4 regions of the Planococcus alkaliphilus genome follow, and region 4 is predicted to be linked to each of the others. Evidence: riboswitches for the same ligand, from Rfam matches in the RefSeq annotation. Region 4 holds a riboswitch; each other region holds the start of a gene.
What was found. A riboswitch is a leader RNA that binds a small molecule or an ion and turns the genes downstream of it on or off. The one in region 4 is predicted to bind S-adenosylmethionine.
Positions count from the first base shown of each region.

Region 1 (7,319 bases), 670 kb from region 4:
AATGAAGACGGCAGCGTCTATAAAACATTGAGCGCTTTGTTTAAAGAGAATCACGGATTGAATATTGAAGATGAACAAGCTTTCCGGGATATGGTGACCCGTCATCTGCCGCCGCAGCCGAATGCATATCAGGAGATCCGCAAGACCAATATGGGAATCATTTCGCCGGCTGAAGAAGAGCAGCGGGAAATGGAGATTGGACCAAACCGCTGTGCTGTGCGGTAAACCATTGAACGAGGCAATAAAAAATTGGAAATTGAAGGAGCGACTCACATGAATTCAGATAAAGTATTAGATGCAAAAGGCTTGGCATGCCCGATGCCGATTGTGAAAACAAGAAAAGAGATGAAAGAGCTGGCATCCGGCCAAGTCTTAGAAATCCATGCAACGGATAAAGGGGCAAAAGCGGATATGGCAGCTTGGGCAAAATCAGGCGGCCATGACTTGCTCGAAGTCCAAGAAGACGGCGGCCTGTTGAAATTCTGGATCAAGAAAGGCTAAAAGCTGAAGGGTATCGATCTGATGCCCTTTTTCCTTTTGGCAAGGAGGAATTGGTATGAGTATAGATTTTATCATCGTCATTTTTTTCATCGGTTTTATTGGTTCATTTATCTCCGGAATGGTGGGAATCGGGGGCTCGATCATCAAATACCCGATGCTGCTCTACATACCGGTGATGCTTGGCTATACGGCTTTCAGCGCCCATGAAGTATCCGGGATCAGCGCCATCCAGGTGTTTTTTGCGACGATCGCTGGAGTTTGGGCTTACCGGGGGAGCGGCTATATCAATAAGGCGCTGATCGCTTATATGGGCGGGGCCATTTTAGTCGGGAGTTTTATCGGCGGCTATGGCTCCACGTTATTGTCTGAACAAGCCATTAATATTGTCTATGCCATTTTGGCGACAATTGCCGTCATCATGATGTTCCTTCCCAAAAAAGGAGTCGACGACATTCCACTTGACCAAGTGGTGTTCCATAAAGGGCTGGCGGCCGGCCTTGCTTTGATCGTTGGAATTGCTGCAGGCATCGTCGGGGCAGCGGGTGCTTTTATCCTGGTGCCAATCATGCTTGTGGTGTTGAAAATACCGACGCGCATGACCATTGCGACTTCACTGGCGATTACGTTCATTTCGTCGATTGGCTCGACGGTCGGAAAAATTGTCACCGACCAGATTTTGTACGGGCCGGCAGCCGTCATGATTGTAGCAAGCCTGATCGCTGCACCTCTGGGGGCGAAACTTGGACAGAAGATGAACACGAAATACCTCCAGTGGATTTTGGCCTTGCTGATTTTAGGGACAGCGATCAAAATCTGGAGCGATATTCTCTAATTAGTGTATAGCGTCGTGCGCATCAAAATTTGCTGGCCTGCGGCAAAGAAGCTATCCGTTTGTAGCAGTTTTTCATACCGTTGAAAATCATTTCTTCACATCTATCGTCAATTGTGCAAATGTTGTGAGCGAAGTAGATGATTGAGTCTATGTTAATAAACAAGAAGGCGTTCTTGTCTGTTGTATCGATTATTTATTAATTCCGCAGAATATTAGCTTTTTTGACAAATACAAAGGTTTTCATCAAATCGGGCCTTTTAAATATGCTATGATAAAGAAAGCGAAAAAGATGATGGAACAGCTATCATGCATAATAAATGGAGGTTTCCCGATGGACAATAATGATATTCTGATCAGGCTGCGCTACGCACTTGATATTAAAAATAATGACATGATAAAGATTTTCAAGGAAGGCGGCATCGAGCTGTCGAAAGAAGATGTGTTGAAAGTGTTGACGAAGACGCCGGAAAGCGAAGGCGATGACATGGACAGCGTTTTGGATGCTTCTGAAAATGTTGACCATATCCGTGTCGACAACCGGATGCTGGAATCTTTCTTGAACGGCTTGATTGTCTTCAAGCGGGGACGCCAAGAGCCGAAACCGGGGCAGCCGGCCACACCGCCGATGAGCAACGAGCCGGCAAACAATTTGCTGTTGAAGAAAGTGAAGATCGCTTTGCAATTGACGAGTGAAGACATGCTTGAATTGCTCGCACTTGCCGGCGTGACCGTGTCGAAAAGCGAAATGAGCGGCATCTTGCGAAAGCATGGCCATAAGAATTACAGCATCTGCGGCGACCGCTATGCCCGCAATTTCCTAAAAGGATTGGCAATCAAATATAGAAAATAATGCATGGATCCGCTTCTTTCATTGGAGGCGGATTTTTTGATTTAGAGGATGGGAATTGGAGAGTTGGGAGTATTCGAACGAAAGTCGAGCATATTTCACAAAAAGTCGGGAGTAAACGAAAATGGTTTTCCGGCTGCAATCAAAAAAGCTGGATAGCAAAAATGCCGTCCAGCTTTCTTTTATTGCCACGGATAGGTTGCGAGCAGTTTGGCGCTGAGCACCATGAAATCTTCCGCAGGCGACTGTGCTTTTTTCTCAGTCAACAAGTCGTTGCCGGCTGCAAAAAGCGCTTCTGTTGTCGGGTAGGAGAGCGTTTTTTCAGGTTCGATGAACGTCACTGAGTCTTCCGTATAGCGGAACAGGAAATTTTGGTATTGGGTTTCGCTTGCGGAATGAAAGCTCGATGGAATGGTGTAGTCGATGTCGGCAGTAAGCACGCCGACGCGTTCATAGATGGCAAGCGGGCCAGCACTTTTCGCCAGGTGCTGTTCTGCGCCTTCCGCTAAGGCGTTTGGATCTTTAGCAATCGAAGGAAAGAGGCGGTTCTCGAGCAACACGAAATAATTGCGCGGATCGTTGACGTCAAGCAGGTATTTTTCAGACATTCAGAAATTCCTCCTAAAAGCGTTGATTGATTCCCATGATAGCGGAAATGTGTGAAAAGGGAAACGGAGAGAAACCAGAACGGTAAATGTCTTTCTTAACAGAAAGTTCGTTTATTTCTGTCAAAACGCCTTGATTTTCCATCCTGAACCAGTTACCCTTACAAAAAGCCAAAATTGAATAACGTGAATTCTTATCGAGAGAAGTCGAGGGACTGGCCCTATGACGCTTCAGCAACCAGTCGCAAGGTCAGGTGCTAAATCCAGCAGGTAATCGATTGCCTAAGAGATGAAAAGGAACGAGTGTGAACTCATAAAGCCTTCATTTTCATGGAGGGCTTTTTTTCTATATATAGGAGCAGAGAGAACGGGATTATTAGAGGAATTAAAACGAGGATTCTAACGGCAGACGGGGCAATAGGAGCCCAGCTGATCAAAGCGAAATTCCCGCGTATTTTGACGATTCTTGCCGTCAACAATGTCTCATTCGGCTATCCGGCATGTCCGAACTTGGAAGATCAAGCGAAATTATTCGGCTTGATCAAACCGGAAGACATCGGCGTCCAATTGACGGAAGAATATATGATGGATCCGGAAGCTTCGGTGTCGGCGATTGTCTTTGCCCATCCGGATGCGCGGTATTTTGTAGTAGATTGAGTATTGGAAAGGGGTTTGGACAGTAAAAAGGGAAGATTGGACAGTATTTAGCTAAAAACGGATAGTATTTCGCAGCTAATGGACAGTATATCCAAATAACTGGAAAAAGAGCAGCTCAGACCATCCTGAGCCGCCCTTTTTATTGGGTTTCTTCGCGTTCTTTGTAAATAAAATAATCGAAATCCGCCGCCAACTTTTGGCCGGACGTATCTTGGCATTGCATGCCGACAAATGCGCCGGTGAAGAATCCGCCGCCTTGGATGTAGTCATCGGAAAGTTTATGCGAACCGAAGCGGATCGGAATCAAATGCCAGTCCTCCCCATCGAACGAATAGGAATACTGATAAATGTCCGCATCGACATTGACGCGCATGTGGACGTACTCGACTTCATCAGGCACGACGATTTCTTCGCCTTGCAGCGGCTGGTCGTAGGCGAAATTATCGCAGACAGTCAAATCAAGGATGCGGCCTTTTTCTTCGTGCCAGGTAATTTGAAGAGCCGTCCAGTTTTCCGTGTTGTAATAGTTTACAAGACCCGCTGCCTGCTGGAATGTATCTGGCTGGAAGGCAACTTTCGTTTCCGCAGTAAAGTGGAAATGCTGCCAGCGTCTCGCGACGAATGCTTGGGTGAATTTAGATGTCAACGACTCGCATCCATGAATGCGCAAGTGGCCTGGATTTTCCTTCAAAGAAACGATTTCTTCGCCTAAAGGGATACGCAGCGTCTGGAAATGCGGGTTCAATGTCTCCGAATCGAAATCGTCTTTTTCCGGATAATCGCGATCCCACACCACTTCTTCGATGGCTGGCCCTTCGATTTGAAGTGAGGGTGCATTTCCGCCGACGACATATGGCCAATCGTTTTTCCATTCCACTCGCTGGATGGCTGTTTCGCGTCCAAGCGGGCAGTAGCCGCGCGGGTCAAGCAAAGCTTGGCCTTTTCGGGAAAGCGGGCGCCCCGTCAAATGCACCAGGAACCATTCGTCCGTATGCGTTTGGACAATGGAAGCATGTCCCGATTTCTGCAGCGGATTTCTTGGCGAGAAGAAAGATGTGATCAACGGATTTTCCGGATGGACTTCATAAGGTCCGTGCAAATCTTTTGAACGGGCAATCGTAGCTTGGTGGTCATACTTCGTGCCGCCTTCAGCGGTCAATAAATAATAATATTCGCCGATTTTGTAAAGATGCGGCGCTTCAACTAATGCCACATCGGTTCCTTTGAAGATGATTTCGGATTTGCCGACTAATTTCTGTTCTTCAACGCTGTATTCCTGAAGCACGATGCCGTAAAAATTATGATGGCCATGTCGGTGATCCCAATACATATTCACCAAGTATTTCTTGCCGGATTCATCGTGGAACAGGGAAGGGTCAAATCCCGAACTGTTCAAATAAATCGGTTCCGACCATTCGCCATCAATCGTTTCGCAAGTGACGAGGTAGTTATGGCAGTCTTTCCATTGCCCTTCTGTCACTTTCACATCTGTGAAAATCAGCCAGAACTTTCCGTCGCTGTAGGAAAGGGCCGGTGCCCAGACGCCGCCGGAGTTCGGATTGCCCATCATGTTCAATTGGCTCAACCGGTTGAGCGGACGAGAGATCAACCGCCAGTTTTTCAAGTCCTTGGAATGGTAGATGCCGACACCTGGGAACCATTCAAAAGTGGACACCGCGATGTAATAATCTTCTCCTACACGGCAAATGCTTGGATCCGGATTGAATCCCGTTAAAATTGGATTTTGGATAATCGCCATTTTTCGTCACCCTTTATGTATGATTTTGTGGATCTGCTGCTTGGCAGAGGAGATGTAAGTGCTTTCAAAAACACGTGCCCAAACAGCAAAGGCAAAGATTCTTAATCCAATTAAATCGAAAATTAAAAATCTTCAGCTGCTATAAACGATCATACACTACTTAGTACGAATGGTAAACTAAGTGTGATGAAAGTTTATAACAGCTTAAGAAAAAATGGCTTGCTGCGGCTGCATGCGGACACTCAAGAAATTCTCAATGGTAAAAGCAGCGACGCCAAGTGCCGTTGGCAGCGTATCAAGTTCAGAAAAGCCGATGATCAAATCGTTTTGCTGGAACCAAAGCGCTTGGTTGGCCACGCGTTCATTCAACGATTCGCTCAGCCAATTTTTGGCGGAAGCCATCCGGTTGCCGATTACGACTTGCTGCGGATTGAACGTATTGACGATATTGTTGATGCCGACGCCTAAATAATCGCCGCTTTTTTTGAATAGCGCAATGGCTTCTTCATTGCCGGATTCTGCGAGCTGAATCAAATGCGGCAAATCCAATTTTTCATCAGTGGAAGCGAATAACCCGGACTGCACCGCAGTATCCAGCAGCGCTTGCTCCGACGCATACAGTTCCCAACATCCTTCATTACCACAGCGGCATTTCGGGCCGTTTACTTGAATGGTCATGTGGCCAAGTTCACCGGAAAATCCGTTCGACCCTTTATAGAGGGAACCGTTTAAGATCAGGCCGACGCCAATCCCGATGCCTGCGCTGACATAGATGATGTTTTCGCATTCCTGTCCCGCACCGAAACGCTTTTCGCCGTAAGCACCGGCATTCGCCTCGTTTTCGATAATGACGGGAAGCCCATACTTTTCTTCCAAGACCGATTTCAAGTCCAGGTTCCGCCACTTCAAGTTGGGCGCTAGCAAGATTTCTCCACTTTTATCAACGACTCCCGGTACACCGACGCCGATGCCAACTACGCCGTGAGGGCTTTCAGGTGCAGAAGCAATCAATGAATCAATGGTGGAAAACATTTTTTCTTTGATTTCTTCATATGAAAGATTTTTAAAACTGCATTCTTTCTTCAATTGGATATTGCCGCTGAGATCCGTCAATACGCCAAGCAGGTAATTGACGCCGATATCGATGCCAATTGCATAGCCGGCCAAATCGTTGAACAAGAGCATAACCGGTCGGCGGCCGCCGCTTGATTCGCCAGGGCCGGATTCATAGATCAATTGATCATCCAGCAAATCACTGACAAGGGAAGAAACGGTTCCTTTGTTTAGTCCGGTCTGGCTTGCGACAGCCGCCCGCGAAATCGGTGAATTGTTTTTGATCTTATCTAGCACTAATGATTTGTTGCCTTCTTTGACGACTTGATGGTTCCAGGTCTTGGTCACTTTTACATTCATCCTGCTCAGCTCTTTCTATCATTTTTAAGACTATTTTAACAGATACTTTGAAACGAAAGTAGTTTAATAAAAAACTTTGTTTAGCCACTAGACGAACATGGAAACCCTTGCTATAATGAAAACGCATACAACAATCTGAATATTGTTGTAATAGCACACAAAGTGGGGGGAAGAAAAAAATGAAAAGGAAAAAAACGCTTGCACTGCTATTGTCCGCTGCTATTTCATCGTTACTGCTGGTAGGGTGTTCAGATTCTGATGAGGCGTCATCGGGTTCAAGTAATGCAGACACTGAAATCAAATTTATGCACTTATGGCCAGAAGGTAGCTCCAAAAAGCATTATGACGTGGTAAACGATATTATTGCTGATTACGAAGCGGAAAACGAAGGCGTCAAAATAGATTTAGAAGTTTTAAGCAATGAGCAATACAAAGATAAATTGCGTGTCCTTTCAACATCAAAAGAATTGCCGGATGTAGGCCTTACATGGGCTGCTGGATTCCTTGAGCCTTATGTTGGCGGAAATATGTTCGCACCGTTGGATGATGTCATCGAGTCTGAACTATCAGATGCATTCGTGCCAGGAACTGCTGAAGCCTATGCGCTTGACGGCACAACTTACGGATTGCCATTGGAATTGAACATTGTCAGCATTTATTACAATGAGAAGATGTTTAAGGATAACGGCATTGAAGTTCCAGAAA
Region 1 covers NZ_CM168060.1:608,253-615,571, forward strand. Annotated here, with positions in the region: gene AC2EXB_RS03285 (MBL fold metallo-hydrolase) at 1-225, shown strand, start outside; gene AC2EXB_RS03290 (sulfurtransferase TusA family protein) at 274-501, shown strand; gene AC2EXB_RS03295 (sulfite exporter TauE/SafE family protein) at 557-1,333, shown strand; gene AC2EXB_RS03300 (YehS family protein) at 1,665-2,183, shown strand; gene AC2EXB_RS03305 (hypothetical protein) at 2,363-2,788, opposite strand; SAM riboswitch class I at 2,977-3,081, shown strand; partial or broken gene AC2EXB_RS03310 (vitamin B12 dependent-methionine synthase activation domain-containing protein) at 3,269-3,442, shown strand; gene AC2EXB_RS03315 (glycoside hydrolase family 43 protein) at 3,582-5,201, opposite strand; gene AC2EXB_RS03320 (ROK family protein) at 5,406-6,614, opposite strand; gene AC2EXB_RS03325 (extracellular solute-binding protein) at 6,794-7,319, shown strand, end outside.
Region 1: it holds a riboswitch for S-adenosylmethionine, as region 4 does, so the genes downstream of both, AC2EXB_RS03310 (vitamin B12 dependent-methionine synthase activation domain-containing protein) here and metK (methionine adenosyltransferase) in region 4, are expected to answer to the same signal.

Region 2 (7,319 bases), 1.8 Mb from region 4:
GTCGCTGAATGGATGACGACATCTGCACCGAAAGCGATGGGGTTGCTACCGTACGGGGAGGCAAATGTATTATCGATCAATAAAGGAATTTGGTTTTCGTGTGCAATTTCTGCTACTTTTTCAACATCAAACACATTCAAACTTGGATTTCCGATGATTTCTCCAAAGATTGCTTTTGTTTTATCCGTGATGGCTGCACGGAAGTTTTCGGGATCTGTTCCGTCCGCAAATCTCACCTTGATTCCGTAACGCGGAAGTGTGTTGGAGAACAAACTGACAGTACCGCCGTAAAGATTGCTGTCTGCCAAAATTTCATCCCCCGCCTCGGCAACGTTTAAAATAGAGAATGCAATGGCTGCCATTCCGGAAGACAAGGCGACAGCTGCAGTGCCTCCTTCCAGCAAAGCTACACGCTGTTCAAAAACATCAACCGTCGGATTCATGATGCGGGAATAGATATTTCCAGTCTCTTTTAATCCGAATAAGTTTTGGGCATGCTCCGTACTTTTAAATACATAAGAAGTTGTTTTATGAATGGCAACTCCTCTTGCTCCTGTTGTTGGATCCGGCTCTTGGCCACCGTGCAATAAAAGCGTTTCTGGTTTAAAATTTGTCATTTCTTATTCCTCCTAGTTTTTATTGATGAAAACCGAAGACGAGGAGGGAACAGAAAAAAGCCCTCTTCGTTAAGAAGAGGGCCGTCATATACGGAAATACCTCCTCTCATCTGCCAGATCGTTGCCGATCTGTAGGATTTAGCACCTTTCCAAGCAATTGCTTGGTGGTTGCCGGGCATCATAGGGCCTATTCCCTCCGCCTCTCTTGATAAGAGTATTCAGATTTAGTTTTTCATCTTGTTTAGCAGTATAAAAACATCGCTTTCATTTGTCAAGTGGATAATTCAAAAAATTTTGAAACCTCCCCTTCCCCTAAAACGTTTAATACATATAGAGGAGATGATTTCATGATTCTTTGGTTTTTATGCACTTTTATTATTGGTTATTTACTCGGTTCACTCCACGGATCCTCCATCGCACAACTGATTTCAGGCACGAATGTCAAAAAAGAAGGGGTGAAAAATTCAGGCGCTTCCAATGCGGCCATTGTTCTTGGATGGAAATTCGGCGCACTTGTCGCTTTGATTGATATTTCCAAAGGGATTGTCGCTGTCTTGGGGCTAAGAATTCTTTTAGGCCAATTCAACTTATCAAGTGAATTGGAATGGACAATGCTCTTTGTGATCAGTGCGGCTGTCGTCATCGGCCATAATTTCCCTTTCTATATGAACTTTGACGGCGGAAAAGGCACAGCGTCCATTATCGGCGTTATGCTTGCACTGGATTGGAAATTGGGGCTTGCCGGCGGATTGCTCCTGGTCGCTTGCGCTTTAGCAACGGATTATTTGGTTGTGGGCGTTCTCGTTCTGTATGGCATGCTGTTTGCCATCGCTTATTTCCCGGCGGAAGGCAGTTGGCCGCTTCTCACTGCCTTCGGTCTTTTTGCAATGGCGTTCTGGAAACACATTGAAAATATTAAACGAATTAAAAACGGAACGGAAAACAAGGTTTCTTCTGTCTTCCGCAAGAAAGCGGGGCCTGCGTGAAAGCAGGCTTTTCATTTCCCATTTTTTTATTTTAAAAAAGTTTCTTGACTTTTCCGCATTGACGCACTAAAGTAGAAATTACAAATCGAATAGTTACATCACTTTCTTATCCAGAGAAACCGAGGGACAGGCCCTATGACGTTTCGGCAGCGGATTCGCTTTAAGCGAAAACTGTGCTAATTCCTGCAAATGCATGTATGTGCATTTGGAAGATGAGAATTGAGATGGTTTCATTCCGGAGCCCTCTTTTTTCTTATGGACAAGAAAAAAGAGGGCTCTTTTTGTTTTATTTTTTGGTTCTACACTAATTGTTGGGGTGTTGAAACAATTCGGCCCAAAAAAAGACACGCAATCTCCAAATTCTTTTATACTTGAAATGTCGAATAACAAGTAAAGAAGAGGAGATGCGTGCACTTGAATTTTACCATGAAATTTCCCGGATTAGAAGATGTGAAAATCATGAAGATGGAACAAGTGGAGGACCGGGTGGCCCTGCATGTGGAGTTGGAAGTGAAGGCACACCGTTGCCCGCGTTGCCAGGAGAAGACCCGGCGTGTCCACGATTACCGGATCCAAAAGATCAAACACCTGAAATGGTTTGAACGCCAGACTTACCTTTTCTATAAGAAGAGACGCTACGTATGCGGGGCGTGCGGCAAGAAATTCGCCGAACAGAATTCATTCATCGGCCGCTATCAACGGTTCTCAAAAGAGTGGAACCAAGCGGTTCATGTGCGCAGCGTCAAGGCGAAAACGTTCAAGGAAGTGGCCGGACAATACGGCGCTTCCGCTTCGACCATCGTTCGGCGTTTCGATCTGGTGGCGCTCCAGGAAGTTACTGAAACCGCAAAATTACCGCGTGTGATCGCCATCGACGAATACAAAGGCGACACCCGCGAAGGAAAGTACCAACTGATTATCGCCGATGGCGAAACGAGAGAACCGATCGATATCCTGCCCAACCGGAAAAAAGAGACGATCAAACAGTATCTCCAACAGCACGGAGCTGCGGTGGAAATCGTCGTCATGGACATGAGCCATTCCTTTAAAGCCGCGGTCAAAAAAGCACTCGGCAAACCGGTGATCATCGCCGATCGCTTCCACTTCTGCCGGTACATTTACTGGGCGCTGGACGCGGTCCGCAGACGCGTGCAGAAAAGTTGGAACGACTATGACCGCAAAAAAGGCAAACGGATGCGCTACGTCTTTTACAAAAACAGTGAGAAGTTAACCGAAAAGGACCGTTGGTACTTGAAGCGGTATCTTGAAATGGATGAGGAGCTCAAACGAGCTTACGAACTGAAGGAAGCGTATTGCAGGTGGTTTCAGGCAAGCAAAAAAAGAGATCCCGAGGAAATCCTCAAGACCAAAGAAGCGTTGCTGGAATTTTATCGGCTGGTGGAACAAGCGGGCATTCCCGAGTTCCAGAAAGCCATGGGCACCTTCCGAAACTGGCAGACGGAAATCTTGAACAGCTTCTCGTTCAAGTATTCCAATGGTTTCTTGGAAGGCATCAATAACCTGACAAAAGTGATTAAGCGGAACGCGTTCGGCTTTCAGAATTTCGAACGCGCCCGCGCCAAAATACTACTGACACACAAGTATAAGAATATGGGAGTTCACGTTGGTTAGAGTGAGGAAGATTTCACCTCACCCCAACATTTGACGGAGAACCTATTTTTTACAGGTTTGTACATATTCGATCCATACAGCATGAGGAGGCTATTTGAATGATTCAATTTGAGGGGGTTACGAAAACCTACCATTCCGGCAAACAGGAAATCCACGCTTTGAACGGCATCGATCTGACTGTTGAAACCGGAGAAATCTATGGCGTCATCGGCTTTAGCGGCGCCGGCAAGAGTTCACTGATCCGGACGGTCAACTTACTGGAACGCCCCACGAACGGACGGGTGCTCATCCATGACAAGGACATTTCCACTCTTACTAGCAAAGACATCCGGGATACCCGAAAAGACATCGGGATGATTTTCCAGCATTTCAATCTATTGAATTCGAAAACGGTATTCCATAATGTCGCGATGCCGCTGATTCTGGCAAAAACACCGAAAAACAAAATTAAAGAACAGGTGAAAAACCTTCTTGAATTTGTAGGCCTGGCAGACCAGGCAGAAAAATATCCGGACCAGCTTTCAGGCGGACAAAAGCAGCGGATCGGGATTGCCCGGGCACTGGCGACTAACCCTTCTGTCCTGCTATGCGACGAAGCAACATCTGCACTTGATCCCCAGACGACTCAGTCCATTCTGGATTTATTGCGGCGCATCAATCGTGAATACAATATCACGATCCTATTAATCACTCATGAGATGGGCGTCATCCGGGAGATTTGCGATAAAGTAGCGGTCCTCGAAGCTGGAAAAGTCATCGAACAAGGTTCCGTATACGAAGTTTTTACAAATCCGAAGCAGCCGACGACTCAGCGTTTTGTCCGTTCGGTCATGAACGATGAACTGCCGGAATCCTTGTTGACAAAAATTCAGGATCCGACGCAGAACCATTCCATCTACCGCGTCCAGTTTACAGGAACTTCGGTCGGACAGCCGCTCATGTCCCGAGTATCGCGTGAATTCAATCTTGACCTCAATGTGCTTTTCGGAAATATCACGGAATTGCAAGGCGAACCTTACGGCAACCTGATCGTTGAGTTTTCAGGAAGTTTAAGCGAAATTCAACGCGCGCTGACTGCGATCCGCAGCGACTCGGTCAAAGTCGAGGAGGTAAAAAATTATGCTAGTTGATAACGAACAGATTTTAGAAGCTCTCTGGGAAACGGTTTATATGACCGGCGCTTCGTTCTTATTCTCAATCATTATCGGTTTCCCGCTTGGCATCTTGCTAGTCGTAACAAGAAAAGGCCATTTACTGGCAAATGAACCCATTTCAAAAGTATTGAACGTCATCATTAATATTTTCCGTTCAGTCCCTTTCATCATTTTGATGGTGGCTATCATTCCGCTTACCCGGTTGATTGTCGGTACATCCATCGGCACTGCCGCTGCCATCGTCCCGCTTGTCTTCTATGCAGGACCATACATTGCAAGACTTATTGAAAACTCATTGCTCGAAGTCGACAAAGGCGTCATCGAAGCCGCACAGGCAATGGGTGCAACGCCGGGCCAAATTATTTTCCGTTTCCTCATCCCGGAAGCTTTAAGTTCATTGGTCCTCGCTTTAACGATTGCGATTGTCGGATTGATCGGTGCATCTGCAATGGCGGGGGCTATCGGGGGCGGCGGCCTTGGAGACTTGGCCATTACTTACGGCTACCAGCGCTTCGACACAGTCGTCATGCTGATTACCGTTGCTATACTCGTTATTCTTGTTCAAGGCGTTCAGTCTGCCGGCAACTTGCTATCTAAGAAAGTACGAAGAAGTTAACTATATTAAGTTGAAGAAAAGAATCCCTTATAAAAGTCGCTCGGCGCTTTGGGGAAGCTATCACAATAAGCCTGGCTGGAGAACGCCAGTCTTATTGCTAACGCTACCCCGGAGGCGCGCCGGCGCTAAGAGAGTTCTTGATATGGAGCAAAACAGCGGAGACTCCTGCGGCTTAGCGATTCGACCGATACACCGCAGGAAGCGAAGCGGACGAGGAGGATTGGGCGGGAGCCCGCTGGAAAGCGCAGCTATTTTGCGGAATATCAGTTAGTGGATTCTTTAGCTCTACTTATATACAAATAATTTATTGGAGGAATACATCATGAAAAAAATTACATTGACGGTTTTATTCGCATTATTGGCTTTAGTCCTTGCGGCTTGCGGCGATGATGCTTCAGGAGAAGAAGGAAACAGAAAAGTGACGCTAGGCATTAGCGGATCCGATACATCCATTTGGGATTTTGTCGCGGAAAAAGCAGAAAAAGAAGGCATTGACCTTGAAATCATTACGTTCTCTGATTACGTAGCGCCAAACCTGGCACTTGCTGAAGGCGAGCTTGACTTAAACGCATTCCAGACCATTTCTTATTTCGACGAGTTTGTCGCAGAACACAATATCGACATCGTGCCGATCGGTTCAACCGTAATCGCACCGATGGGCCTCTACTCCGACAAATACGAATCCATTGATGAACTTCCGGACGGATCACAAATTGCAGTGCCGAACGAAGCGACAAATATGGGACGTGCACTGCTATTGCTCCAAGAAGCAGGTTTGATCAAATTATCCGACGATGCAGGATTGACTGGGACAGCAGACGATATTATCGAAAACCCGAAAAACATTGAAATCATGCCGATGGTTTCAGGGCACACGCCGCGTGCAATGCCGGATGTTGCCGGTTCAATCATCAATAACGGCGTCGCAGTTGATGCTGGCTTGAACCCGACAGAAGATCCAATCGCTGCAGAAAGCGATACAGCTACACCTTACATCAACCTGATTGCAGCAAGTGCTGAAAATGCCGAAGACGAAGACTTCTTGAAAATCGTCGAACTTTACCAACAAGACGACACAGCTGACTTCATCGTCGAACATACAAAAGGCGCATCAATCCCAACATTCATCCCAGTAGAAGAACTAGTGGATTATCAATAAGAAAAGCGGAAAGAGCCGGTTAGCTTCGACAGGCATAAGACGGACCGCGAGGAGGCTGTTGCCGCCGCAGCAGGCTGGCTTATGACCCGAGAAGCTGGCTCTTGCAGCTGGACAATAAGAAAAGCGGAAAGAGCCGACTATAAACCAAAAACTAAGGAGGAATTTCAATGACAGCAATCAAAGAAGCAGCTCAAACCATTTCCCAATCAATCGAATCGAATCGCGGGGTTTACATCGAAACCAGCCAAGCAATCCATGCAAAACCGGAAATCGGCAATGAAGAATTCTTCGCAAGTGCCACATTGGTGCAACTGCTTGAAGGGGCCGGATTTACTGTTGAAACCGGCGTCGCTGGCCATGAAACGGCATTCTTTGCCAGCAAAGAAAGTGCATTGCCGGGACCAACTATCGCTTACCTGGCAGAATACGATGCACTTCCCGGAATCGGCCATGCCTGCGGACACAACATTATTGGGACAACAAGCGTCGCTGCTGCGATTGCTTTAGCTGAAACCCTCCCAACAACAGGCGGCCGCGTAGTGGTGCTTGGTACACCCGCAGAAGAAGGCGGCCCGAATGGCAGCGCTAAAGGCAGTTTTGTGAAGCATGGTTTCCTTGAAGGCGTTGATGCAGCGCTGATGATCCATCCATCTGGAAAAACGGCCGTTACTGGCCCTTCCCTCGCGGTCGATCCATTGGAATTCCATTTTTATGGAAAACCGGCGCATGCAGCCGGATCTCCTGAAGAAGGAATTAACGCACTTGACGCTGTGCTCCAGCTTTTCAACAGCATCAATGCACTTCGCCAGCAATTGCCGTCAGATGCCCGTGTCCATGGCATTATCACCCACGGCGGCGATGCGCCGAACATCATTCCGGAATATGCTGCGGCCCGTTTTTACATCCGCGGCGATTCATGGAAAAAAACTTCAGCTACGGCAACAAAAATCCGGGCGATTGCAGAAGGTGCTGCACTAGCTACAGGCACAACCGTTAAAATTGTGCGCTTCCAAAACGAAGTTCAGGATCTTGTTTTGACCCCGGCTTTAGATAAAGTGGTCCAAAGCGAACTGGAAGCAGTGGGCGAAGACGTAGCCACTTCCCGAGCGAAGGGCCTTGGATCAACCGATGCCGGCAATATCAGCTATGCCGTGC
Region 2 covers NZ_CM168060.1:3,049,478-3,056,796, forward strand. Annotated here, with positions in the region: gene AC2EXB_RS15875 (O-acetylhomoserine aminocarboxypropyltransferase/cysteine synthase family protein) at 1-617, opposite strand, end outside; SAM riboswitch class I at 721-832, opposite strand; gene AC2EXB_RS15880 (glycerol-3-phosphate acyltransferase) at 965-1,603, shown strand; SAM riboswitch class I at 1,707-1,822, shown strand; gene AC2EXB_RS15885 (ISL3 family transposase) at 2,012-3,235, shown strand; gene AC2EXB_RS15890 (methionine ABC transporter ATP-binding protein) at 3,334-4,365, shown strand; gene AC2EXB_RS15895 (methionine ABC transporter permease) at 4,355-5,005, shown strand; gene AC2EXB_RS15900 (MetQ/NlpA family ABC transporter substrate-binding protein) at 5,328-6,164, shown strand; gene AC2EXB_RS15905 (M20 family metallopeptidase) at 6,332-7,319, shown strand, end outside.
Region 2: it holds a riboswitch for S-adenosylmethionine, as region 4 does, so the genes downstream of both, AC2EXB_RS15885 (ISL3 family transposase) here and metK (methionine adenosyltransferase) in region 4, are expected to answer to the same signal.

Region 3 (7,319 bases), 1.6 Mb from region 4:
ACAGCCAGCAAATCCGAGTGAATTTGCTGGCTGTTCCATTTGTATTATTAATTTTTTGGGGAAGAGCACTTGATACTCAAATTTTGCTGTCTTCGTCTTCCCGGTACTCCAGCACATCGCCCGGCTGGCAGTCCAGCGCTTTGCAGATGGCGTCGAGCGTGGACAGGCGCACCGCTTTCGCTTTGCCGTTTTTCAGGATCGACAGGTTGGCCATCGTGATGCCCACCCGTTCCGACAGTTCGGTCACACTCATTTTCCGCTTGGCCAGCATCACGTCAATATTGATAATAATCGCCATAGTTGCACCTCACACAGTTAAATCGTTTTCAGATTTTATATCGATGGCATTTTGCAGCAGCTTTTGGAGCACCGCAGCAAAAACCGCAATGACAATCGCTCCGAAAGTGATGATCATCCCCAAGCCCCCAAGGCCCGGTGCATCATCTATCTGCGCCGTATACAGGATAATCGGCAAGTTCAAGATGAACAGCACGGTAATCGTCAGTGCACAGTATTTGATGTTCTTCAGCGCTTTTACCGACCGTTCCGAAAAAGCGATGCCTTTATCAATATACCCCAGAAGCTTCAGCGTTTGGTAGAGCGCTGCGAAATAAGCGATGGCTGAACCGTATAAAGCAAGCATAAAGACGTATTGCAGGAACGCCCATTTCGGCAGGATCTCACCGACAAAACCGGTCATCGGCGGCACGACGAAAATAGAGATGGCCAAAGCCGGCAGCGCCATCAGGACTATGACCAGCTTCAAAAAGATTGTTTCCCGTTTCATCAAAAACACCTCACTCGTTTGTTATTACATTGAACTTAGCATATTATTTATCGTAAATCAATAAATAAATGTTGATTAGCGTTTTATTCCCCTCTCATTTCATGCGGAAACTTTTTAGTGGATAAAGCAGTCCCGTTTATTAATAGAAGAAAAGAACTGAGATGCACGATGAAACGATGGATGATTTTAAGCCTGCTGCTGGTTGCTTTGTCCGGCTGCATCGGGGAAAATTACGATTTTACGCCGCCTGGCATCACCCTTTCCGGGAGCGCTCCTGTCGAATGGGACGAACTTGCAGAAGCGGATGTCGATTGGCTGGGACCGGAAAATAAACGGATTGATACAGAAGTGGAAGACTTTTTGGCGTTTGCGGACGAGCAGCCCGAAATGCGTTTGTGGCGGGCGAAATGGTTGACCTGCTCTTTGAACACGGAGATTTTGATTTTCAAAGTTTAAGTGTCCGTTTGTGGCATGGCGGCGAAGAAACAGCGGTTGAAGTCGAAGATCTGGCATTTACTTTGCCCAGCACAACGGGTGATTACTTGATCGAAGTCAACCTTCTGGCTGACCGCGGAAGTGCGCAATATGCCGGGAAACTGTCGGTTTACGACTAACACCAACAAGAAACGCCTGACAGCAATGTGTCAGGCGTTTTCATACAAATTTTATTTTCACTCGAATCACTCTTCCGGGAAATCCAAAATCTTGATCGTCTTGAATCCCAGGATAATTTTAAAGTTAAGGCCCCAGTTGGCGGTGACGATTTCCAGGTCGGCATCTGTGACGGAAAACTGGAGGACGATGTCGTTCTCGTAGTCAATGACGACATAGGCATTGGCGTTTGAAAAAATCTTATAGGATTTGTGTGCAATGAATGTCCAGCCGTGCTTTAAGCCGTGGCTCTTGTTTCCCATCCCGTCACCCCTTTTCGTTTGTTATGGAATATGGAAACATTTTTTGTCCAGCTAAAAAATCAAACTGAAATCGCAGCTGTTTTATATGCATCATCAATCAATGCAAAGATATAGGCAGAATTCATGGATTTTGCAGCTACTTCTTTACTGATTCCTTTCGCTCCATTTTTTCGGATTTCATAGTAATCGAAGATCGATTCAAAATCACCGAAAGTAATACGTCTTTCATTTTTCAGGCTTACGCTCGGCAAATTTGTTTTAGCATTAGCAACCACAATATATTCATCATTTCTTGATACAGAAAACCATTTAGGTATTCGTTTATTTTGCGGCGTTGTAGGGATTTCAAATGACCTGCTGTTTGCCTTCGTTAAAATGTACTGCCAAGTCTCACTCGGATTCATCTATGAAACCCCTCCTCTATTTCAGCATAATCTTATTATAATTGAAAATATTAGAAGATGTAAGAGCGCTTTCATTTGTCTGGATTCAAAAACAGACAGCATGGATACACTGTCTGTTGTCAAAGATTCTATTTCTTACGGCAAGATTGCAAACGAACGCATTGGAAAGCCGGAAGCCTTGTCCGCTTTCGGGACGATGTTGAAAATTACGGCCCCTTTTGCCGGCAGCTGATCGAGATTTGCAAGCAGCTCGACTTGATAGGTGTCTTGGTCGAGTACATAATACTCGCCGAGGAGCGCGCCGTTTCTGCGGTAGTCGATGGCAGAATCGGTGTCGAACGTTTCATGGCCGACTGCCCGTACGCCCCGTTCTTCAAAAAGGAATTTCAATGCGTTAACGGACCAGCCGGGTGCATGGCTATTGCCTTCTTCGTCTTTATTGTCGAAGGCTTCCTTGTCCGGCCAGCGTTTGCTCCAATCCGTGCGCAGCGCGACGAACGTGTCAGCTTCGATTTTGCCGTGTACGGCTTCGAACGCTTCAATGCCGTCAACCCCTAACGTAAAGTCAGGGTCTGCTTCCGCTTCTTTTGACTTGTCGATGACAACGAGCGGAAGAACAAGTTCCTTCAGCCCCAGTTCGTGAAGATAGCGGGCATCGCGGACAAAATGGATCGGTGCATCGAGATGGGTTCCGTATTGCCCGGGAAATGTGAAGCGCTGGGCAAAGAAGCCGTCGTCGTGGTTGAACAAAGTATCGAATTTCGCATCTTCAAATGCCGAGAAATGCGGCGAGTCGGGACCGAATGCATGAGTCAAGTCGACCCAAGTCTTCTGTTTCAGTAAGTTGATGGCTTCGATTGTTTCGAGTGTTTTGATGGGCATGGTAAATTCCTCCTTGGGGTTTGTGGATAGAGGGCAACTAAAAACCCTCTTCCTGGATTAAGAAGAGGGTTTGGCAGATGAAGGTCAAAGTTCTCTTCTTATCTTCAAGCTTGAACGCTTTTGGAATTAGCACAGTACTTTGCAGTCTGTTGCTGAGGCTTCAAAGGGCCAAATCCCTCCACCTCTCTTGATAAGAAAGTTATATTCAATTAGTTATCCATAATCCTACAATCGGCCAAGTGAAAAGTCAATCTATTTTGAATTCTTTTTAAGCGCGAATCCATTTCCAGATTTCGCCCGGTGTTGCGTTCTTGCCGTACATGAGAATTCCGGTCTTGAAGACTTTTCCTGCAAGCTTCATGAAGACCCAGACACTGATGGCAAGAATGGCGACAGCGATGCCGATTTCCACCCATGGCCATTCTTCAAGAAGCGATAGGCGCAAGATCAAGACTCCCGGTGATGTAAACGGGATGTAGCTTCCGAGCTGTGCCCAGAATCCGCTCGGGTCGCTGAATACAGGACCGATGAACAGGAACGGACTGAACGGCAGCATCATGACAAGCCCCTGGAAGTTTCCGGCGGTCGAGATGTCGGCCATTGTGGCGCCGATACCGACGAACAGTGCCGCATACAAGAGGTAGCCGAGCACCGCAATCAGCAGCAAGACGGCCAGTTCCGGCACGAGCAAGTATTCCATGATCGGCATATCGATTTTCCACAGCAGCACCGGCAGGATGATCGCGACATAGACGATCAGCTGGATGATGCCGAGGACGAAATAGCCGATGATCTTGCCTTGCATCAAATCAGCCGGCGTCAAAGACGACAGGATGATTTCGGCGATTTTATCTTTCTTCTCCTGCGACGCGCTTTGGAAGATCGCCATTCCCGTGAAGACGATCGACAGCATGACAACAGCGGCGAAAGCGCCAGGAATGATGCGTTCGAGCATCCCTTCGCTGAACAGTCCGCCTTCGTCCGCTTCAACAGAAGCGTCTTCAAAGACGATGCCCTGCGCGACCATTCCCGCTTCTTCCGGCGTCAATCCAAGCTGTTCGATCTGCATCATCTGCAGCGGTCCGCTCAGCACTTGGACTTCCTCCATGAATCCCGAATCGGTCTCTTCGTTTGTATAGACCGTGACTTTGCCGTTTTCAACCGACTGTTCATTGATGAAGACGTATGCGGCGTCTTCTACTTCAAGCGCAGCTTCCGCTTCCTGTTCGGCGATTTGCGTTTCTTCCAGCTGCCATTCGGTCGAGGCTGCAGCAGCTTCCAATTGTTCGTAGACCCCAAGCTCGTCGTTGACGTAGACTTTCGTTGCGGCCGGTTCGTCGTCTGAACGAAACAGGTCCGGCAGCAAGAAGAAGGCCAGGAAAATAATCGGTGTCAGGAACAAGCCAATGATAAACGATTTGCTTTTCATATTGCGTTTGATTTCCCATTTGGCGACTTTCATCGTGTTACGCATGTGCTTCACCCGCTTCCTTCAAAAGATTCTTGTCAGTGGCGATGTCGATGAAGATTTCGTGCAGCGAGATGCGGTCGATCGACAGTTCCTGGATGTCCAGTTCCGCCGGCAGATTCTTCAGCCAGACGGCCGGCTGCACATTCCGCGACAGATACAGCACCGCGATTTCCCCGTTCTGTTCCACCCGTTCCACTTCCGGCAACCCTTCAAGCAGGCTCCGGCTGTTCACGCCGTTGATTGTGCATTTGAAGTTGGCGTATTCCCTTTTCACCTCGCTGAGCGTCCCGTAGATCACTTTTGTTCCACGGTGGATCAAAAACAGGCGGTCAGCCATTTCTTCGACCAGATTCATCTGGTGCGAAGACAAGAGAATTGCTGTGCCTTTTTCAGCGAGCGAGCGAATCTCTTCCTTGAACAGCTCCTGGCTGACCGGGTCAAGCCCTGAAAACGGCTCATCGAGGATCAAGAGCTCCGGTTCATGGAGAATCGATGCGATAAACTGCACTTTCTGGCCCATCCCTTTTGACAGTTCTTCCACGGCGACTTTGTCTTTTCCTTCAAGCCCGAACTTTTTCAAATACGCGAGTGCGCGTTCTTTTGCGCGGTTTTTCGGATAGTCTTTCAACTCTGCGAGATACAGCAGGATATCCATGACGTTGACGTTTTTATAAAGGCCGCGCTCTTCCGGCAGGTATCCGATTTTGTTGCGCGGGATTTCCTTGTTTTTGCTGTTGTGGAATGTGATTGACCCGGCATCCGGGTACATGATGCCCATGATGTTTCGGATCGTTGTCGATTTCCCCGCACCGTTCGGCCCGAGCAGCGCCATGATTTCCCCTTTTTTCACTTCAAATGAAATATTCGAGATGATCTGTTTGTCTTTGAATGATTTGCCTAAACCTTCTACAGCGAGCATCGTCTCCATGTTCTTCATCCTTTCCGGATTGTTATTTCAGCAGCAGGCTGATGATTTCTTCCAGTTCCAATGCTTGGTCATCGAGGACCTGTATGTTTTGCGCCACGATAAACTGTTCTGTTGCATCAGGGTTCTCGCTGATCAGCTGGCGGCCATCACGGGAAAGTTCTCCCGGCACCGGTCCATCCGGCATTTCCGTGAGCCAGTAGCGGCGGTAGCTCGCAACCAGCCGGTCTTTCTCGTACAGACCGACGCCTTTTCCGTCTTGCATGAGAAACAGGTAATCTGCGAGTTTCCGCAAATCGTCCGCCTGATGCGTCGTCAAGACGACGGCACGGTCTTCCGGCTCCATCCAATCGACGAGCAAATCCATGAACTGCTTTTTTGACGGAATGTCGAGCGATGCGGTCGGCTCGTCCAAGATCAAGATATCCGTTTTGCGCGGCAAAGCGAGTGCTAAGCTGAGCTTCTGCTGCATGCCGGGCGATAATTTGCCGAAGCGCTTATCGAGCGGGATATCAAAGAGCCGGATGATGTGTTCAAAAAGCTTGTCGTCCCATTTCAAATACAGCGGTGCAATCAGGTTTTTCAGTTCATTTCCGGTATAGGCGTTCCAGCCGACCTGTTTTTGCGGCTGAAACGTGATATGCCGTTTCCAGCTTTCGTCTCTGCCGTCAACCGGTTTGCCGAGGATGCGGATTGCTCCTCCGTCCATGCTGGCGAGGTTCATCATCAGCTTCAGCAATGTGCTTTTGCCGGAGCCGTTGTTCCCGACGAGTGCTGTGATGGTGCCCGCTTCGATTTCAAGGTTTACCGGACCCAGCTGAAAATCGTCCACTTTCTTTCTGGCGTCTTTTATTTCGATCCATGCTGGCATCTGTCATTCCCCTTTTCTGAGTTTTTCTAGAATCTCTTCAAAGACCGCTTTGATTTCACCGGGCGTGTAATCGTAGTCCATGGCGTTTTGGATGGCCCGCTCGAATTCCGCCCGGACCGAAGCTGTCATCGTATCTTGTTTCACGGTGCCTTGTATTTCTTTTACAAACGTTCCTTTGCCGTGGGCTGTTTCGATAAAGCCCTGTGCTTCCAAGTCCTGATAGGCGCGGCGTATCGTAATGACACTGATTTCCAGGTCTTTCGACAGCGCCCGGATCGATGGAAGCGGCGTTCCGGCTGCGAGATGGCCGCCTGCAATCAAGGCTTTCAGCTGCTTTTCAATTTGATGGTAAATGGGTTCACGAGAATCTTTGGATAAACGTATCGGCAGCAAACTCCAGTCCCCCTCTCACAGGTAATCCGTTTTCTTGATCATTTTCCGCATATCCGCCTGCCAGTATTTCCAGCCGGCGACACTCAAGGCAATCGCTGCAATTACGGATAGCCATGTCCAGTCCGTTGCCAGTGTCATGGTCCAGCTCACAAAGCCGTTGCCCGCGAACCAGTAAATCAGTCCGTAGACAGCTGCGATGCCGGCAATCATGTAAATGAACGACTTTACGATTGCGCGTGTTTTAAAATTGCCGCCTGCTTCACTTGCGGCCATGATGAAGCCGACCGCAATCGACAGCGCGAACCAGATCAGCACGAAAGCGATATAAGTGACCGGTGTCATCAGGCTGCGGAAATTCTCCGATACGACCGGCAAGCTGATCAGCAGGATCAGCTGAAACGGAAACGAACAAACGGCATGGACGACAAAGCGGCTTTTGACAATGACGCCTTTTGGAATCGGCAGCTGCTGCAGCATGACAATCGACGGCGCTGTCCATAAATCCCCGTCCATTTTCTGCATCTGGAATTCCTTGCTCTTCATCCATGCCGGGAACAGAAAGAAAATCACCAGGAACAGGAGATCAAAAAACCGGAACTCGCCTTCCAGGTAAAGGTCAAACGTCATCAAGACGAGCATGCTCATCGCAATATAGAAAACAAAAATCGTGAT
Region 3 covers NZ_CM168060.1:3,377,347-3,384,665, forward strand. Annotated here, with positions in the region: gene AC2EXB_RS17550 (helix-turn-helix domain-containing protein) at 77-298, opposite strand; gene AC2EXB_RS17555 (DUF2975 domain-containing protein) at 308-790, opposite strand; gene AC2EXB_RS17560 (hypothetical protein) at 905-1,243, shown strand; gene AC2EXB_RS17565 (hypothetical protein) at 1,195-1,401, shown strand; gene AC2EXB_RS17570 (hypothetical protein) at 1,468-1,701, opposite strand; gene AC2EXB_RS17575 (hypothetical protein) at 1,761-2,105, opposite strand; gene AC2EXB_RS17580 (cyclase family protein) at 2,241-2,987, opposite strand; SAM riboswitch class I at 3,083-3,184, opposite strand; gene AC2EXB_RS17585 (ABC transporter permease) at 3,256-4,461, opposite strand; gene AC2EXB_RS17590 (ABC transporter ATP-binding protein) at 4,454-5,386, opposite strand; gene AC2EXB_RS17595 (ABC transporter ATP-binding protein) at 5,409-6,254, opposite strand; gene AC2EXB_RS17600 (GntR family transcriptional regulator) at 6,258-6,647, opposite strand; gene AC2EXB_RS17605 (hypothetical protein) at 6,663-7,319, opposite strand, start outside.
Region 3: it holds a riboswitch for S-adenosylmethionine, as region 4 does, so the genes downstream of both, AC2EXB_RS17580 (cyclase family protein) here and metK (methionine adenosyltransferase) in region 4, are expected to answer to the same signal.

Region 4 (7,319 bases):
CAGTAGCCTATACGAAATTACATAATTTCCACTGGTATGTAAAAGGGCCGTCATTCTTTACGCTGCACGTGAAATTTGAAGAATTATACAATGAAGCGACGCTTCATATGGATGAAATTGCAGAACGGCTGCTTGCACTGGGCGGAAAGCCGGTGGCTACGATGAAAGAACAGCTGGAGCTTTCAGTCGTTGAAGAAGCGACAAGCAAAGAAACTGCAGAAGAAATGGTTGATACTGTAGTGAGCGACTATGATAAAATCATGGTTTCCTTGAAAAAAGGAATGGAACTTGCTGCTGCAGACGGCGATGATATGACGGAAGATATGTTAAACGCGATCCACCAGAACTTAGAGAAGCATTCTTGGATGCTTTCTGCATTCTTAGGCGAAAAGAAGTAAAATAGAAGGACTCGGCGTACACTTTAACGAGTGTACGCTTTTTTGATGGCAGTGAGGTGAAAAGATGATTTATACCGATTTGAACGGCTTTCGCTGTGAACTTTCCTTTGTTTCCGGCTCTTTCGATGTTCCGAGCCGTCATGTCTTAGTTATTGCAAAGTATGAGGGGAAGTGGCTGATGACGGACCATCCAAAGCGTGGAATCGAATTTCCGGGCGGCAAGGTAGAGGCTGGCGAAAGTTTAAAGGCAGCGGCAGCTAGGGAAGTATATGAAGAAACAGGCGGCGTAGCTGCGAAACTGGAATGGTTTGCAGAATATGTCGTTTACGGCCAGCCTTCTTTCTGCAAAACGGTTTTTATTGCCGAAGTGGACCGGATCGATTCCGTGAAATTGATGGAAACAAAAGGCGCTGTATTGAAAGAAGGATTAGAAGTAACAGAAGATTTCAGTTTCCTTATGAAAGACCAGGGAATGCTGAAAATCATGGAGAAGGTGAAAGAACTTGGAAAATGGGAAAATTGAATCGGCGAAACTTTACCCTTCGCCTAATCCACGGGTAAAGTTGACGGAAATTGTCTATTGGTCTGAAGGCCTTAAAGTGAAAGGGCTGCTCGCTGAGCCGAAAAAAGGAAAAAGTACGAGTGGTATCCTCTATTTAAGAGGAGGCATTCAATCGATCGGGATGGTACGCCCTGCACGCATTGCGCAATTTGCCGCTTACGGATTTACGGTTTTTGCACCTTACTACAGAGGGAACCGCGGCGGGGAAGGACGCGATGAATTCGCGGGGGCAGACCGCTGGGATGCTGTCCATGCAGTGGAAGTGCTCAAGCAGAAATGTTCAGGGCCAGTCCACCTGCTGGCATTTTCACGCGGTGGCATCATGGCACTTTGGACAGCGGTCTTGCGTGATGATATTGCGTCAGTCGTAACATGGGCCGGAGTGACGGATACAGTGCTGACGTATAAAGAACGCCCTGATATGCGGCGCATGATGAAGCGCTTGTATGGCGGCACTCCAAACGCCGCTTTGACTGCCTTCGAAGAGCGGAATCCGCTGCTGCGGATCGAGGAAGCACATATGCCATTCTTAATTATTCATGGCTTGCAAGATGAGAATGTCTTTCCTGCGCAGGCGTATTTATTAGAAGAGGCATTGAAGATGAATGAACAAGCGCATGAAACCTGGTATTTCCTGGAATACACGCATTTCTTCCCGCCGGCAGCGAACCGGAAAGTGGCGAAAGCGCTGACTGTCTGGATGAAAGAGCAGGAAAAAAGTTGACCGATTGGAACCAGGAAATAAAAAAGAAGCTCTCCATATTAACTGGAGAGCTTCTTTCCAGTGTGTTGAAAAAGATAGAAACTAAAATAAGTTTCATTCAGGAATCCGATATTCCACAAAACAGCTGCGCTTTCCAGCGGGCTCACGCCCAATCCTCCTCGTTCGCGGTGCTCCCTGCGGTGTATCGGTCGACTCGCTAAGCCGCAGGAGTCTCCGCTGTTTTGCTCCATATCTCTAGAAAGTTCTCTAGCACCGGCGCGGCTTCGGACTGGGCGAAGCAATAAGACGAGTGGTCTTCTCGGCTTATTGTGGGAGCCTTGTCCATAGCGCCGAAGTGCGGTTTATAGAAGCAGATGCTCCAATTCAACCAGTTTCTCGACAAACGGAAAGAAGCTCTCCATATTAACTGGAGAGCTTCTTTCCGTTTGTTTGCTTATGACAGTGGAGCCGGTCCGCCAAGTTGGCTGATGGCTGGATCTACTGTACCGAACTTTTTGAAGTTGTCTTGGAATTTAGATGAAAGTTCTTTAGCTTTTTGATCGTATGCGTCTTTATCTGTCCATGCATTGCGTGGATTCAAGACTTCAGTAGGCACGCCCGGAATTTCTTTTGGAATTTCCAAGCCAAAGATTGCTTCTTTTTCTGTCTCGATATTGTGCAATTCGCCTTTCATCGCAGCGCGCACCATTGTACGGGTATAAGAAAGTTTCATACGGCTTCCGACACCGTATTCGCCGCCAGTCCAGCCTGTGTTTACCAAGAAGACTTCCACACCATGTTCGTCGATTTTCTCGCCCAGCATTTCTGCATACACAGTTGCGTGAAGCGGAAGGAACGGTGAACCGAAGCAAGTTGAGAAAGTGGCTTCAGGTGCTGTGATACCGCGTTCTGTGCCCGCAAGTTTAGATGTATAGCCGCTTAAAAAGTGGTACATCGCTTGTTCTTTTGACAGTTTGCTGATTGGAGGCAAGACGCCAAATGCATCAGCCGTCAAGAACACGATAGTTTTAGGGTGTCCGCCTACAGACGGGTCTACAATATTATCGATTGCTTGAATCGGATAAGCTGCTCGTGTATTCTCAGTTAGGGAACCATTGTCATAATCAGGGATGCGCGTTTCCGGATCTACAACAACATTTTCAAGAACCGATCCGAAACGAATAGCGTCATAAATCTGCGGTTCGTTTTCACGCGATAAATTGATGGTCTTCGCATAGCAGCCGCCTTCGATATTGAAAACGCCGTTATCCGACCAGCCGTGCTCGTCGTCGCCGATCAATTTGCGGTCGCCGTCTGCTGACAAGGTCGTTTTCCCTGTACCGGACAATCCGAAGAACAAGGTTACATCCCCATCTTTGCCGACGTTCGCTGAACAGTGCATCGGAAGAATCCCTTTTTCCGGCAAGATGTGGTTCATGATGGAGAAAATCGATTTCTTCATTTCGCCGGCGTATTCTGTTCCGCCGATCAAGATGATTTTCTTTTCCATCGATACAATGATGAAGGTTTCAGAATCTGTGCCATCAATAGCCGGATCTGCATGGAAGGTAGGCGCATAGACAACCGTAAATTCTGCTTCATGCGCTGCCAGCTCTTCTTTTGTCGGACGAATGAATAATTGATGCGCAAACAGGTTATGCCATGCATACTCATTGATGGTTTGAATCGCCAGGCGTGACTCATGGTCAGCTCCAGCAAAGCCTTTAAATACATATAGAGCATCTTTTTGCTTCAAGTGATCGATCACTTTTGCATAAAGGTTCTCGAAAATTTCCGAAGAAATCGGGCGGTTGACATTGCCCCAATCTATTTTGTCTCTCGAAATTGCCTCATCAACGATGTATTTATCTTTTGGCGAGCGGCCTGTATATTTGCCGGTTTCGGCTGCTACAGCGCCTTCTCGAGTTAATACCGCTTCCCCACGGGATGTTGCAGCTTCCACTAATTGTGGAACAGATAATTGAACGTGCACGTTTTGGCCATTTAAAAGATCCTTTAGGTCGTTTTTGATATTCACTGGATTCATTTATATGTACCTTCCTTTTCGGTTATTCCCATTGCGAATGGGGAGGATGTATATTCGAAGATTAGTATAACACATTGTGTTAAATAGTCTATACTAATAACAAAGGGAATCGAAAAAAACGTAAATAATGTGCTTTTTGGAGGCCAATAAAACCATTATATCTTTTATTGAAAGAGTTGGTCATTAAAAACGTTGACATCGCTAAGCACATTCCGTATGATGAAAAATTGAACGGATACTCTTATTCCGAGCTGGTGGAGGGGGCAGGCCCTATGAAACCCGGCAACCTGCTGCGAATATGCAGAGAAGGTGCCAAACCTGAAGCAAGGCACAAGGCCTTGGACGATAAGAGTGAAAGGTGCTACTGATGATTTCTCCTTTCCTCATGTATATGATGGAAGGGATTTTTTTATGAAATTTTGCCCTTAATCCTCGTGTACAAGAGCCACAACGGCTTAAAGTTCAATCCCTTTTGGGAACGGACTTGACATGGGAAACGAGTACCGTATCAATTTCGAGAGCAATCTCGCAGGATCTAAGGAGGAACACATTTTGACAAACCGTCGATTATTCACGTCAGAATCAGTAACAGAAGGACATCCGGATAAAATTTGCGATCAGATCTCAGACGCAATTTTGGATGCGATTTTAGCAGAAGACCCAAATGCACGCGTTGCATGCGAAACAACCGTAACTACAGGACTAGTTTTAGTAGCCGGTGAAATCACGACTTCTACGTATGTGGATATTCCGAAAGTAGTTCGTGAAACTGTTCGCGAAATTGGCTATACCCGTGCAAAATACGGTTTCGATTCTGAAACAAGTGCCGTTTTGACAGCGATTGATGAACAATCACCGGATATTGCTGCCGGAGTCAACGTAGCGCTTGAATCGCGTGAAGGCCAAATGACAGATAAAGAACTAGATGATATCGGAGCAGGAGACCAAGGTCTGATGTTTGGATACGCAACTAACGAAACAGAAGAATTCATGCCGCTTCCGATTGCCTTAGCGCATAAATTGGCGCGCCGCCTTGCAGAAGTGCGGAAAGAAGAAATTCTTCCATACTTGCGCCCGGATGGCAAAACGCAAGTGACAATCGAATACGATGAAAACAATAAACCATTGCGTGTGGACACAATCGTTATTTCGACTCAGCATCATCCAGAAGTGCCGCTTGAGCAAATCCAGCGCAATATTAAAGAATATGTCATCAACGAAGTGGTTCCTGCACACTTGATCGATGCAGAAACAAAATACTTCATCAATCCAACTGGTCGCTTTGTAATCGGTGGGCCACAAGGGGATGCGGGCCTTACTGGACGCAAAATCATCGTAGATACTTACGGTGGATATGCGCGCCACGGCGGCGGTGCTTTCTCAGGGAAAGACGCAACAAAAGTGGACCGTTCTGCAGCTTATGCAGCTCGCTACGTAGCGAAAAACATCGTAGCAGCGGGCCTTGCTGAACGTTGCGAAGTACAGCTAGCTTACGCAATCGGCGTAGCTCACCCGGTATCAATTGCAGTCGATACGTTTGGAACAGGCACTGTAGAAGAAAACAAATTGATCGAGCTTGTACGCGGAAACTTTGATCTGCGTCCAGCAGGGATCATCAAAATGTTGGATCTTCGCCGTCCAATCTACAAACAAACGGCAGCATATGGCCATTTCGGCCGCACGGATATTGATCTTCCGTGGGAGCGCACGGACAAAGCAGCAGCTTTGAAAGAGCAATCCGCTCAATAGAAACACATAAAAAGACGGCTGAGCAAATTTGCTCAGCCGTCTTTATTTATTGAAGCGATTTGTAGTATGCTCGTTTTTCAGCGTATTCCCGGACAATGCGCTGCATGTCTTCGATGTCTTCTTTGCGCAGCTCGCGCACCACTTTTGCGGGCCGTCCAAATGCCAGCATGCCAGGAGGGATGACTTTGCCTTGCGGAACGAGACTGCCGGCTCCGATGAATGCTCCTTCTCCGACTTCGGCCCCATCTAAGATGATGGAGCCCATTCCGATTAACGCACCTTTGCGAATTTTGCAGCTATGCAAGGTCACTTGATGGCCGATAGTGACTTCGTCTTCCAAAATCAGCGGGTTCCCTGGGCTTTGATGAAGCATGCATAGGTCTTGGATATTGGTTTTCTTGCCGATAATGGTAGGTGCGACATCGCCGCGGATGACGGTGTTGAACCAGACCGAAGAATCTTCACCGATAACGACATCGCCGGTAATCGTAGTATGGTCAGCGATAAAAGCTGAGGGGTGAATGGATGGGTGTTTGTCTTTGAATGGGTAAATCATGGAAAACCTCCAGTAAAAAAGATAAGATAATACTAATCCTATCAAAATAAGCGTAAAGGTCAAATGGCGTTGCAGCCTGCGCAAGAGAAAGAGGTGGCTTGAAATGTGGAAATGGGAATCCATCGGACCGGCAAAAGCTGTAGTTGTCCTCATTCATAGTGCATATGAACATCATCTTCGATATTCTTGGCAAATCGATCATTGGCGTGGCGCCAATTTCCATGTCATCATGGGAGATTTGCCTGGGCATGGCGAAAATGCGGAAAAAGATACGGCGCATCGGGAACCGTTTGAAGACTACGAGAAATCCATAAAGACAGCGGTTAAAGTCGCGATGGAAAACGAATTGCCGGTATTTATCGTGGCTCACGGCTTAGGGGCGACTCTTGCGATGAGTGTGCTTTCCAAAAATAGAATGGATATCGCCGGAGTTGTTTTCACTTCGCCTTGGCTGCAATTGATCAAGACACCTTCTAAATTTTCGAATGCTTTGACCGGCTTTCATAAAGTGACTTCCCGAGTAAAGATCAATCACCATATTTCCATCGAAGAATTGACCAAGAACCAAGAAGTGATCGAGCAGGAAAAAGAGGATCCTTTCTATCGGACCGAAATTTCGGTAGGCTGGTATCATGAGCTTCAATCCTACTTAAAGCTGCTTGCCCAAAGCAAAGGGGTATTTCCGGACATTCCGGTATTTATCCATACAGGAGAACAGGATATGATCACGGATAAAGAAACAGCGAAACGCTGGCTCAAACAGCAAAATCTTAAGGAATTCAGCTACAAAGAATGGACAAATGCTTACCACGATTTATTCCAGGAGCCAGAACGCGAAGACATTTTTATTTCTTCGCATTTATTTATCAAGAATGTTTTGCGTTCTTTAGGATACGTGGTGCAATAAGTTTTGTGAGAGAAGGGATGACATGGCCTTAGCCTTTAGTATATTAGATCAATCGCCGATTTCAGAGGGCCGTACACCCCAGGAAGCGCTGAAAGAAACAGCGAAGCTCGCACAAATGGCAGAGAAATGGGGCTATACGCGATTTTGGGTTTCCGAACACCATGATGCTACGACGCTCGCAGGTTCTTCACCGGAAATATTGATATCCCATTTGGGGGCAATGACAAATACGATTAGACTCGGTTCAGGAGGGGTCATGCTGCCGCATTACTCTTCTTTTAAAGTGGCTGAGAACTTTAAGCTCCTTGAAACTTTATATCCGGGACGGATTGACGTCGGGGTCGGACGGGCGCCGGGTGGAATGCCGCGGGCGAGCTATGCGCTGAATGAAGGACGG
Region 4 covers NZ_CM168060.1:1,276,883-1,284,201, forward strand. Annotated here, with positions in the region: gene AC2EXB_RS06665 (Dps family protein) at 1-398, shown strand, start outside; gene AC2EXB_RS06670 (NUDIX domain-containing protein) at 463-921, shown strand; gene AC2EXB_RS06675 (alpha/beta hydrolase family protein) at 902-1,684, shown strand; gene pckA (phosphoenolpyruvate carboxykinase (ATP)) at 2,118-3,710, opposite strand; SAM riboswitch class I at 3,949-4,062, shown strand; gene metK (methionine adenosyltransferase) at 4,263-5,459, shown strand; gene AC2EXB_RS06690 (gamma carbonic anhydrase) at 5,506-6,015, opposite strand; gene AC2EXB_RS06695 (alpha/beta hydrolase) at 6,119-6,922, shown strand; gene AC2EXB_RS06700 (LLM class flavin-dependent oxidoreductase) at 6,945-7,319, shown strand, end outside.